DNA from 3 places in the Streptomyces sp. NPDC001480 genome. Region 2 is predicted to be linked to each of the others. Evidence: riboswitches for the same ligand, from Rfam matches in the RefSeq annotation. Region 2 holds a riboswitch; each other region holds the start of a gene.
What was found. Region 2 has a riboswitch for cobalamin ahead of ACFY01_RS21930 (HoxN/HupN/NixA family nickel/cobalt transporter). Riboswitches for the same ligand answer to the same signal wherever they lie in the genome.
Positions count from the first base shown of each region.

Region 1: it holds a riboswitch for cobalamin, as region 2 does, so the genes downstream of both, ACFY01_RS29925 (CbtB-domain containing protein) here and ACFY01_RS21930 (HoxN/HupN/NixA family nickel/cobalt transporter) in region 2, are expected to answer to the same signal.
Region 3: it holds a riboswitch for cobalamin, as region 2 does, so the genes downstream of both, ACFY01_RS07565 (cobalamin biosynthesis protein) here and ACFY01_RS21930 (HoxN/HupN/NixA family nickel/cobalt transporter) in region 2, are expected to answer to the same signal.

Region 1 is NZ_JBIAVX010000012.1:337,973-341,259, forward strand. It holds gene ACFY01_RS29920 (acyltransferase family protein) at 1-1,091, shown strand, start outside; cobalamin riboswitch at 1,123-1,267, shown strand; gene ACFY01_RS29925 (CbtB-domain containing protein) at 1,304-1,525, shown strand; gene ACFY01_RS29930 (CbtA family protein) at 1,547-2,299, shown strand; gene ACFY01_RS29935 (histidine phosphatase family protein) at 2,328-2,918, opposite strand; gene ACFY01_RS29940 (amidohydrolase family protein) at 2,992-3,287, opposite strand, start outside.
Region 2 is NZ_JBIAVX010000008.1:329,685-332,971, forward strand. It holds gene ACFY01_RS21920 (LAETG motif-containing sortase-dependent surface protein) at 1-513, shown strand, start outside; gene ACFY01_RS21925 (ArsR/SmtB family transcription factor) at 540-899, opposite strand; cobalamin riboswitch at 980-1,164, shown strand; gene ACFY01_RS21930 (HoxN/HupN/NixA family nickel/cobalt transporter) at 1,193-2,302, shown strand; gene ACFY01_RS21935 (TetR family transcriptional regulator) at 2,333-2,956, opposite strand; gene ACFY01_RS21940 (FAD-dependent oxidoreductase) at 3,074-3,287, shown strand, end outside.
Region 3 is NZ_JBIAVX010000003.1:60,736-64,022, reverse strand. It holds gene ACFY01_RS07570 (cobyric acid synthase) at 1-584, opposite strand, end outside; gene ACFY01_RS07565 (cobalamin biosynthesis protein) at 581-1,522, opposite strand; cobalamin riboswitch at 1,623-1,763, opposite strand; gene ACFY01_RS07560 (hypothetical protein) at 1,903-2,130, opposite strand; gene ACFY01_RS07555 (anion permease) at 2,167-3,287, opposite strand, start outside.

The sequences.
Region 1 (3,287 bases), on a different contig from region 2:
GCGGCCATGTGCCGGGCCTGGACGGGCTGCGCGGTCTGGCGGCACTGTATGTGGTTCTCTTCCACTGCTGGCTGCTCGCCTTTCCCGGCTTTCCGAAAAACTCGGGGCCGCCCTGGCTGGGCTGGCTGATGTACGGACGCCTCGCCGTTGTCTTCTTCCTCGTACTGTCCGGATTTTCGCTGGCCATCTCCCCGGCGCGCGGTGGTTGGCGGCAGGGCGGGGTCCTCCGGTTCTTACGGCGCCGAGCCTGGCGAATCCTTCCGCCGTACTGGGCCGCACTCGCGTTGAGCGTGGTGATCGGTTACTTCGTGGTGCCCGCGTCGCATCATGGGCCGCCGAACATCAGAACGGTTCTCGTGTACGGCCTCGTCGCCCAGGATGTCCTCACGGCTCGCACGCCGAACGGTGCGTTCTGGTCGATCGCCGTGGAGGCGCAGCTCTACCTCGTCTTCCCGCTGCTGCTCCTTGTCCGGAGACGGCTGGGGGCGGTACTCCTGGTCGGGGGTGTGACGCTGCTGGTCGTCCTGCGCGGGCTGTTGGCCGACAACGCGTTGCCGGACGAAGGTGACAACTGGCTGACCCCGAATCTCGCGCCCGTGTTCGTCGCCGGTCTGGTCGGCGCGGGAATCATCGTCGCGGGAGAGAAGGTCCGACGCATGCCCTGGCACTGGCTCGCCGCTCTGGCCGCCGTGCCGGTGATACTGCTCATCGCCGTCCAAGGATCGGCCTGGACGACAAAGCACTACTTCTGGATGGATCTCGCCGTCGCACCGGCCATGACGATGTTTCTGGCGGCGATCGCCACCGGGCGGCCGGCATGCGTGATGCGACTGCTGGCCATGCGGTCCATGCGTAGCCTCGGTGACTTCTCGTACAGCCTTTACCTCATTCATCTGCCGATCGTCATGGTCGTCGTCCGGAAGATCGCCCCGCAGTACGTGTCGGCCGGACTGCCCACGTTCTGTTTCACGTTGGTCCTGGGGCTGCCCGCTTCGGTGCTGTCGGCTCGGCTGTTCGCGCGGCTCTTCGAGCTTCCCTTCAAACGAAACCGGTCCTGGAAGTCCATGCTCTCGCCGGCACGTTCACGCTGACCCACCGGGCCCCATGCGGTCTTGGCCGTGTCCGCGTCACTGCGGTACGGTCTGTCCGATATTGACGACGGCGAGACGGAAGCCGGTGGGAATCCGGCACGGTCGCGCCACTGTGTGCCAGACGCCCTCCGGGGCGTCCGGCGAGTCAGACCCGTGGCCGTCGTCCTGTGCACCACCGAGATGGGACGCGAACTCCCAGAGGAGGCACTGCCATGGCGCAGTCCGTCGCCCAGCCGACAGCCACCACTCCCGCCATCCCCGCCAAGCTGCCGCTGAAGGCGATAGCCCCCTGGGCGGTCTTCTTCGGCATCCTGATGCTGGTCCTGCTGTACTTCGTCGGCGCCGAGCAGGGCGCCACCTCCGTGCTCAACGGCACGGACGTCCACGAGTGGGTGCACGACGCCCGCCACCTGCTCGGCTTCCCCTGCCACTGACGCGAGGGACGCCGCACGCCCATGAATTCCGCAACGGTAAGAAATCTCCTCGTGCGGGGCATGCTCGCCGGCCTGGCCGCCGGCGTGCTCGCCCTGGTCGTCGCCTACCTCCTCGGTGAGCCGAATGTCGACAAGGCGATCAGTTTCGAGGACGCCCACTCCCACGAACACGAGATGGAGGTCGTCTCCCGCTCCCTCCAGTCCACCGCCGGCCTCGCCACCGGCGTCCTGGTCTACGGGGTCGCCTTCGGCGGCATCGCCGCGCTCGCGTACTGCTTCGCGCTGGGCCGGATCGGCCGCTTCAGCCCACGGGCGACGGCTCTGCTGCTGTCCGGCTGCGCCCTGCTCGCCGTGTACGTCGTCCCGTTCCTGAAGTACCCGGCCAACCCGCCGTCCGTCGGTGAGCCCGACACCATCGGCAAGCGGACCACCCTGTACTTCCTGATGATGCTGCTCAGCATCCTTCTCGCGATCGGAGCCACCCTCCTGGGCAAACGCCTGGCGCCCGCTCTGGGCACCTGGTGGGCGACGGTGGCCGCGGTGGCCGCGTTCGTCGTCGTGATCGGACTGGCGTACGCGTTCCTGCCGGTCGTCAACGAGGTGCCGAAGGACTTCCCGGCCACCCTGCTGTGGCGGTTCCGCCTGTCGGCCCTGGCCGTCCAGACCGTCCTGTGGGGCGGATTCGGCCTGCTCTTCGGCGAGTTGGCCGAGCGGCAGCTCAATCCCGAACCCGCGGCGGCCCGGTCCGGGCGGACGGCTCCCACCCCGAACTGAACGCTTCCGGGACACGGGAGGGAGGGTCTCAGCGCGCCGAGACGGTGGCCGACGCGGCCAGCGGCTGCCCGAGCCGCAGATTCCACCGTCCGGCCCGCCCACTGAGCTCCGTGGCCGTCAGCGGCGGTACGTCCAGCCGCCAGAAGGCGGACGCGGGCAGGCCCAGTACGTGAACGGCCGCGGCCCGTACGACTTCCGGCTCGACCACGGCGAGCGTACGGCCGTCCGTGTCCTGCGCGGTGTCCAGCCAGTGCCCGACCCGCTCGCACACGTCCCGCACCGACTCCCCGCCGTGTCCTGCCCAGCCGGGATCGGCGAGCCAGTGGCCCACTGCCTCCGGCTCGGCCGCCGCCACCTCGTCAAGGGTGCGGCCTCGCCAGCGGCCCACGTCCAGACCGCGCAACTCCGGCGTCTCCACGACGTCCAGGCCGAGCGCCGCCGCCGTCTCCCGGCAGCGCGCACCCGGGGACGTGGCCACCCGGGCCGGCGAGGGCAACGACCCGGCCGCCGAGCGGGCGCGGGCCGCCCCGGCGTCGTCCACCGAATCGCCGTCGTAGAAGCGGGCCTGGCGCAGCGACGGGCTCGTCGCGGCCGAGACGAAGGTGACGCGGCTGGTCACGTGGCTGCTCCTCCTGCGGTCGGCATGGGACGCGGATCGCCTGCCTCGGTCGCGAACATAACAGGCAGGTGTTCTACCGCGCGCCGGCGGCGTGACGAGGAGGCCGCCGACGATGGTGCGGACGGGGGTTCAGGTCGCGCAGGACGTCGGCGGGGCAGTGGGCGGGGCCCTGGTCCCAGACGGTGAGGTCGGCGAAGCGACCGGGGGTGAGGGTGCCGCGCAGGTCCTCCTCGCCCGTCAGCCGGGCGACGTTGACGGTGTGCAGGGCGAGGGACTCTTCGTAGGTGATGGCGTGCTCGGGGCCCCGGACGCCGATGACGGTCTGCCGGGTGGTCATGCCCCAGACGGAACGCATGGCGCCGAACTGGC
Region 2 (3,287 bases):
GTGACCGTCAAGCCGGGCCAGACCGACTCCCTCGACATCGCGGTGCCCGACGCGGGCTGCTTCGCGCAGCTCGACCTGTACCGGGGCGCGGTGAAGTTCGACGGCAAGCTCCACGCCAAGGACGGCTTCGAGCACGGCGACCTGCCCAAGGGCCCGGACCACCCGGTGATCAAGGACAAGCTGATCGCGGCCTGGAACGGCGGCACGAAGGAGTGCACCTCCACCGAGTCCGCCACGCCGACCCCCACCACGCCGGCCTCCGCCCCGGCCCAGCCGACGGCCCCGACCCCGAGCGCCTCGGAGTCGAAGTCCACCGCCACCCCGACCCCGTCCGCCTCTGAGTCGACCTCGACCCCGACCCCGGCCCCGACCCCCGACGGTGGCGGCGGCGACCTCGCCGAGACCGGTGGCGGCAGCGGCTCCGGCATCATCGCCGGAGGCGCGGCGGTGCTCCTCGCCGGCGGCGCCGCCATCGTCGTAGCAACCCGCCGCAAGCGAACCGCACGCGGCTGACCCCGCCCCGGGAGGGCCGGGTCCGGTCAGCCTCCGTCGGCCGCGCAGTGCCCGAGCAGGTCCTGGACCTCCGTGTCCACCACCCGGTACCTGACCACGCGGCCCTCCTTCTCCCCCTCCACGACCCCCGCGGCCCGCAGCAGCCTGAGCGCCTGCGACACCGCGGGGTCGTTCATTCCCGTCGCGATCGCCAGGTCGGACACGGCGAGCGGGCCGGTGCGGTGCAGGGCGAGCAGCAGCGCGAGGCGCTTGGCGTCGGCGAGCAGGGCGAAGCGGTCGGCCCAGGCGCGCACATGGCCGGGTTCGCCGATCGCGGCGATGGCGTCGCACACCCGGTGACCGTCGATGGTGCGACGGTCCGCGCGGTCGGCAGGCACGAGATGCATACCGCCATGTTCGCAGGCACCGTTCTGTGATCTTCGATACCTGCGCAGGTGCGCAGCTATGCAGACGACCGCCCGCGCACCTACGGTGGGCGGGCCGTGGTGTTCGGGAAGTCGATGCGATGTCGACGCGGCCCTCGCCACTGTGATCGGGGAGTTCCCGTCCCGTCCGGCACCCGCCGGGCCACTGGTCGTACGACCGGGAAGGCAGGGACGGCGGACGCATGACCCGTAAGCCAGGAGACCGGCCACGGCAGCTCACGAAGTGATCCACGAGGTGCTGGAGCGTGAACCGGATGACCCTGCCGGAAAATTCCTTCAAGTGGCGGCGCGAGGACACGGTCAGGACGGCGGGGCTGCTGACGGTGATCGTCGCCCTGCACGTCGTCGCCTTCGGGATCCTCTTCCTGCTCGTGGTCCCCGAGCACTACAAGGTCGGCTCCAAGGCCTTCGGTATCGGCCTCGGCGTCACCGCCTACACCCTGGGCATGCGGCACGCGTTCGACGCCGACCACATCGCCGCGATCGACAACACCACCCGCAAGCTGATGGCCGACGGCAAGCGGCCGGTGTCGGTGGGCTTCTGGTTCGCGCTCGGGCACTCCAGCGTGGTCGTCGTCCTCGCGGCGCTGATCGCGGGCGGCACCCAGCTCGCCGGCAAGGTGATGAACGAGGGCTCGCGCACCCACCAGGTCCTCGGCTTCATGGGTACGACGATCTCCGGCACGTTCCTCTACCTCATCGCCGCCCTCAACCTGGTCGCCCTGACAGGCATCCTGCGCGTGTTCAGGGCGATGCGGGCAGGCACGTACGACGAGGCGGAACTCGAGGCCCACCTCGACTCCCGCGGTTTCATGAACCGCGTCCTCGGCCGCCTGACGAAGTCCGTCTCCCGCCCCGGCCAGATGTTCCCCCTGGGCTTCCTCTTCGGCCTCGGCTTCGACACCGCCACCGAGGTCACGCTGATGGTGATGGCCGGCTCGGGCGCGGCGGCCGGCCTGCCCTGGTACGCGATCCTCTGCCTGCCCCTGCTGTTCGCGGCCGGGATGAGCCTGTTCGACACCCTCGACGGCACGTTCATGAACTTCGCCTACCAGTGGGCGTTCTCGAACCCGGTGCGCAAGGTCTTCTACAACCTCACCATCACCGGGCTGTCCATCGCCGTCGCCTTCTTCATCGGCACCATCGAGCTGGTCGGCGTCCTGCACGACAAGCTCGACCTCCGCGACGGTCTGACCGGCTGGATCGCGGGCCTCGACCTGGACAACGTCGGCTACACCATCGTCGTCCTGTTCGTAGTGGTGTGGGCGGCGGCCCTGACCTACTGGAAGGTGGCCAGGGTGGAGGAACGCTGGACGGCACCGGCACCGGCACCGGCACCGGCCGGCACCGACCAGGTGTGCTGACCGGACAGGCCCTCCAGGGTCCGTCGCCGGTCACACGTACGCGGCCAGCCCCTCGGACAGCAGCGTGAAGGCGTGTTCGGCGTCGGCGACCGCCTCCGGGTAACGGTCGTCGGCGGACCGGCCGCCGGCCACCGCCTGGAAGTTGTCCATGGACAGCAGCCGCTGCGCACCCACCATCTGACCGGCCGCCAGGCGCGCGGTCAGCGCGGGGACCTCGGCGGTGTCCCGCAGCGCCTCCGCGAGCGCGCGTTCCGCGCCCTCGTCGAAGCGGACCATCCTCGTGCGCAGCGCCGGGGTCCGAAGGATCATCCGGGTCAGCGCCAGGATCTGCGGCACGTCGTTGAGGCCGGTGATCGGGTCGCGGTCGCGCAGGCCCGCCATGAAGTGGTCGCGGAGGGCCGACAGCGGCCCGACGGCCGGCGGCCGGGCGCGCACCACGCGGGCGGCCTCGGTCTCGTGGTCGGCGAGGCGGTGGATGACGAGCTCCTCCTTGGTGGGGAAGTAGGCGAACACCGTCCGCTTCGACACCTCGGCGGCCTCCGCCACCTGCGCCACCGACACCTGGTCGAACCCGTGCTCGAGGAAGAGCGCGATGGCCGCGTCGGAGATAGCGGCATGGGTCCGAGCGCGTTTGCGTTCACGCAGCCCTGTCATGCCGCCACCGTACCAAAAATCTGCACCCGGATTTTTCTCGCACCAAGATGTTTCTTGCACTCGAATATTTCTTGCACTGGGTATAGCTTTGCACTCGGTCGAGTCCAAGGAGGAGCGATGACCGACGTGATCGTGGCGGGCGCCGGACCCACCGGGCTGACGCTGGCCTGCGAACTGGCGCTGGCGGGCGTGCAGACGCTGGTGGTCGAACGCCTGCCGCAGCGGGTCGAGCAGATCAAGGGCGGGGCGGTCCAGCCGCGCACCCAGGAACTGCTGGAGCTGCGCGGCCTGCTGGACCCGATGCGGGCCAGGGCGACGGCACGCGAGCCGG
Region 3 (3,287 bases), on a different contig from region 2:
AGGAACCCGGCGACGAGTTCCTGGTCCTCGCGGGAGAGCAGGGCGACGGTCCCGAAGAAGGAGGCGAAGACGCCCCCGCGGTCGATGTCGCCGACGACGAGCACGGGCAGCCGCGCGTTCCTCGCGATCCCCATGTTCACGATGTCGGTCCGCCGCAGATTGATCTCGGCGGGCGAACCGGCGCCCTCACAGATCACCGCGTCATACGTGCCCCGCAACTCGGCGAGGCAGTCCAGCACGGTCCCCAGCAGCTTCTGCTGCCGCCCCCCGTGGTAGCCGCGCGCGCTCAGCTCGCCCACCGGCTTGCCCAGCAGCACCACTTGGCTGCTCTGCTCCCCACCGGGCTTGAGCAGCACGGGGTTCATCAGCGCGGTCGGCTCGACGCGGCAGGCCTGCGCCTGCATGGCCTGCGCCCGCCCGATCTCCGCGCCCTGGCGCGTCACGAACGAGTTGAGGGACATGTTCTGTGCCTTGAACGGCGCGACCTTGACGCCCTGCCGCACCAGCCAGCGGCAGATCCCGGCCGTGACGACGCTCTTGCCCGCGTCGGAGGTGGTGCCGGCGACGAGGAGACCCCCGCTCATTTCCCACGTCCCTTCACAACGGCGCGCGCGGCGACGCCGACGCCGAGCGCGAGCAGGCCGACGCGCTTGGAGAGCCGTACGGCCCGTTCGATGTCGGGGACGGTGACGGTGCGTCCCCCCTGGTTCAGCACCGGGCGGTGTTCAACCCGCCCGCCGTACGACAGCGTCCCGCCCAGCCGCACGCCGAGCGCGCCCGCGAACGAGGCCTCCACGGGCCCGGCGTTCGGGCTCGGATGCCGGTCCGCGTCGGCCCGCCAGGCCCGTACGGCACCACGGCGGTCGTCCCCGGCCGCGGCGGCCAGTACGGCGGTCAACCGCGCCCCCGGCCAGCCCACGAGGTCGTCGAGCCGGGCCGAGGCCCACCCGTACCGCCGGTACCGGGGCGACTTGTGCCCGACCATGGCGTCGAGGGTGTTGACGGCCCGGAAGCCGAGCAGCCCGGGCACCCCGCCCACGGCTCCCCACACCAGGGCGCCCACCACCGCGTCGGAGGTGTTCTCGGCCACGGACTCCACGACGGCCCGGGCGATCCCGTCGGCGTCCAGCGCCTGCGGGTCCCTGCCGCACAGGTGCGGCAGCCGCGCCCGGGCAGCCTCGACGTCCCCTGCCTGGAGGGCACGCCCGATGCCACGGGCCTCGCGTGCGAGGGAGGTTCCGCCCACGACGGCCCAGGTGGCGGCGGCGGTCAGCGCGACGGACGCGGCACGGGAGGGGCGTACGGCCGCGGCGGCGACGGCACCCAGGCCGACGGCACCGCCCACGCACACCGCGGTGTGCAGGGCGCCCCAGCCCCGGTGGTCCCGCCACAGCACCCGCTCCACGGCACCGGCGGCCCGCCCGAACGCGGCCACCGGATGCCCGCGCCGCGGATCACCGAGCAGCTGGTCACCGAGGAGGCCGGCGGCGGCGCCGTACGCGAAGACGCGATCGGCACGCATCGGCTCAGCCGGCCGTGGGCGCGGGCAGCGGTCTGGTGCTGTACCTCGAACGGCAGGCGAGCATGGCGATATGTCCTCACTCAGGGTGTCCGCGCCCTGGTTCGACGAGACCGGCGGTGGGAGTTCCTGGCTCCCGGGGCTACCTACCCCGGTGACAGTGGCGGGACCGCGCCGGATTCACACCGGCTTCCTCCCTTGCCGCCGTACATGGCCCCGGAAGTCCACCACGGCCCCGGAAGGGCCGTCAACTTGCCGTTGACCTGCACGGGGAGAGTGTGCTGAGGCCCACATCGAAGCCCGGGTGGTGGTGGGGCGGCATGCGAAAGGCTCCTTCCCGAAGACTTCGAAGTCTTCGGGAAGGAGCCTGTTCGAGGCCTCGGTCAGGCCTTGTGCATGATCAGGTAGATCCCGTAGGCCACCGCCGCCGCGCATGCCGCGAAGCACACGTACGCGCCGGCGACGGCCGCGGCCGCCGAGTCGCCCTGCGCGACGGCGCGTTCGCGTCGTGCCAGACCCTGGACGCCCAGGGTGAAGAGGGCCACCAGGCCGACGGTGACCGCGAGGCTGACGCCGAAGACGGAGCCGAGGGCTGCCCAGTCGATCTTCATAACAGAGCTGCTTTCTTGGTGTCCGGGTGCCCGGGATCAGACGGCGGCGGCCGGCGGGGTCGCCGGGTCGGCGGCGACGGGTGCCGCCGGGGACGGGATCGTGGCCGACAGGTCCTCGGCCACCACACCCACCGGGGGCGGGGTGACGACGGCGATCGCGGTGGTGACCACGCCGGCCGGCTCCTCGGTCTCGTTGACGTTGGTCGCGTCGACCACCTCGCGGCGGGAGAGCTTCCAGATCGCGGCGCTGGAGGCCACCAGGAAGACCGCCACCAGCGCGGTGCCCCAGTCGCCGAGGTCCGTGACCGTCTCGGCGAGCGCGCCGACCAGCGCGGCGGCCGGGAGGGTCAGCGCCCAGGCGACGAACATCCGGGTCGCCGTGGACCAGCGGACCACTCCGCCCTTGCGGCCCAGGCCCGCGCCCATCACGGAGCCGGAGACGACGTGGGTGGTGGAGAGGGAGAAGCCGAGGTGGGAGGAGGCGAGGATGGCGGTGGCGGCGCTCGTCTGGGCCGCGAAGCCCTGCTGCGGCTCCAGTTCGGTCAGGCCCTTGCCCATGGTGCGGATGATGCGCCAGCCGCCGATGTAGGTGCCGAGCGCGATGGCCATGCCCGCGGAGAGGATCACCCAGGTGGGAGGGTTGGAGCCGGGGGCGATGGAGCCGCCGGCGATCAGCGCGAGCGTGATGATGCCCATCGTCTTCTGCGCGTCGTTGGTGCCGTGGGCGAGGGAGACCAGACCGGCCGAGGCGATCTGGCCGGCGCGGTAACCCTTGCGGGTGGCCTCGCCCTCGGCGTTCTTGCCGATGCCGTAGGAGAACCGAGTGGCGAGCATCGCCGCCAGCCCTGCGACGACCGGCGCGGCGACCGCCGGGAGCAGCACCTTGGTGACGAGGACGTCACCGTGGACGGCACCGAAGCCCGCGGAGGCGACGGTGGCGCCGATCAGGCCGCCCATGAGGGCGTGCGAGGAACTGGAGGGCAGCCCCACCAGCCAGGTGAGCAGGTTCCAGAGGATCGCGCCGACCAGGGCGGCGAAGATGACCTCGGGACGTATGCCGTTCTCGTCGACGAGCCCCTTGGAGATCGTGTTGGCGACCTCCACGGAGAGGAAGGCACCCACAAGGTTGAGCACGGCGGACATGGCCACCGCGACCT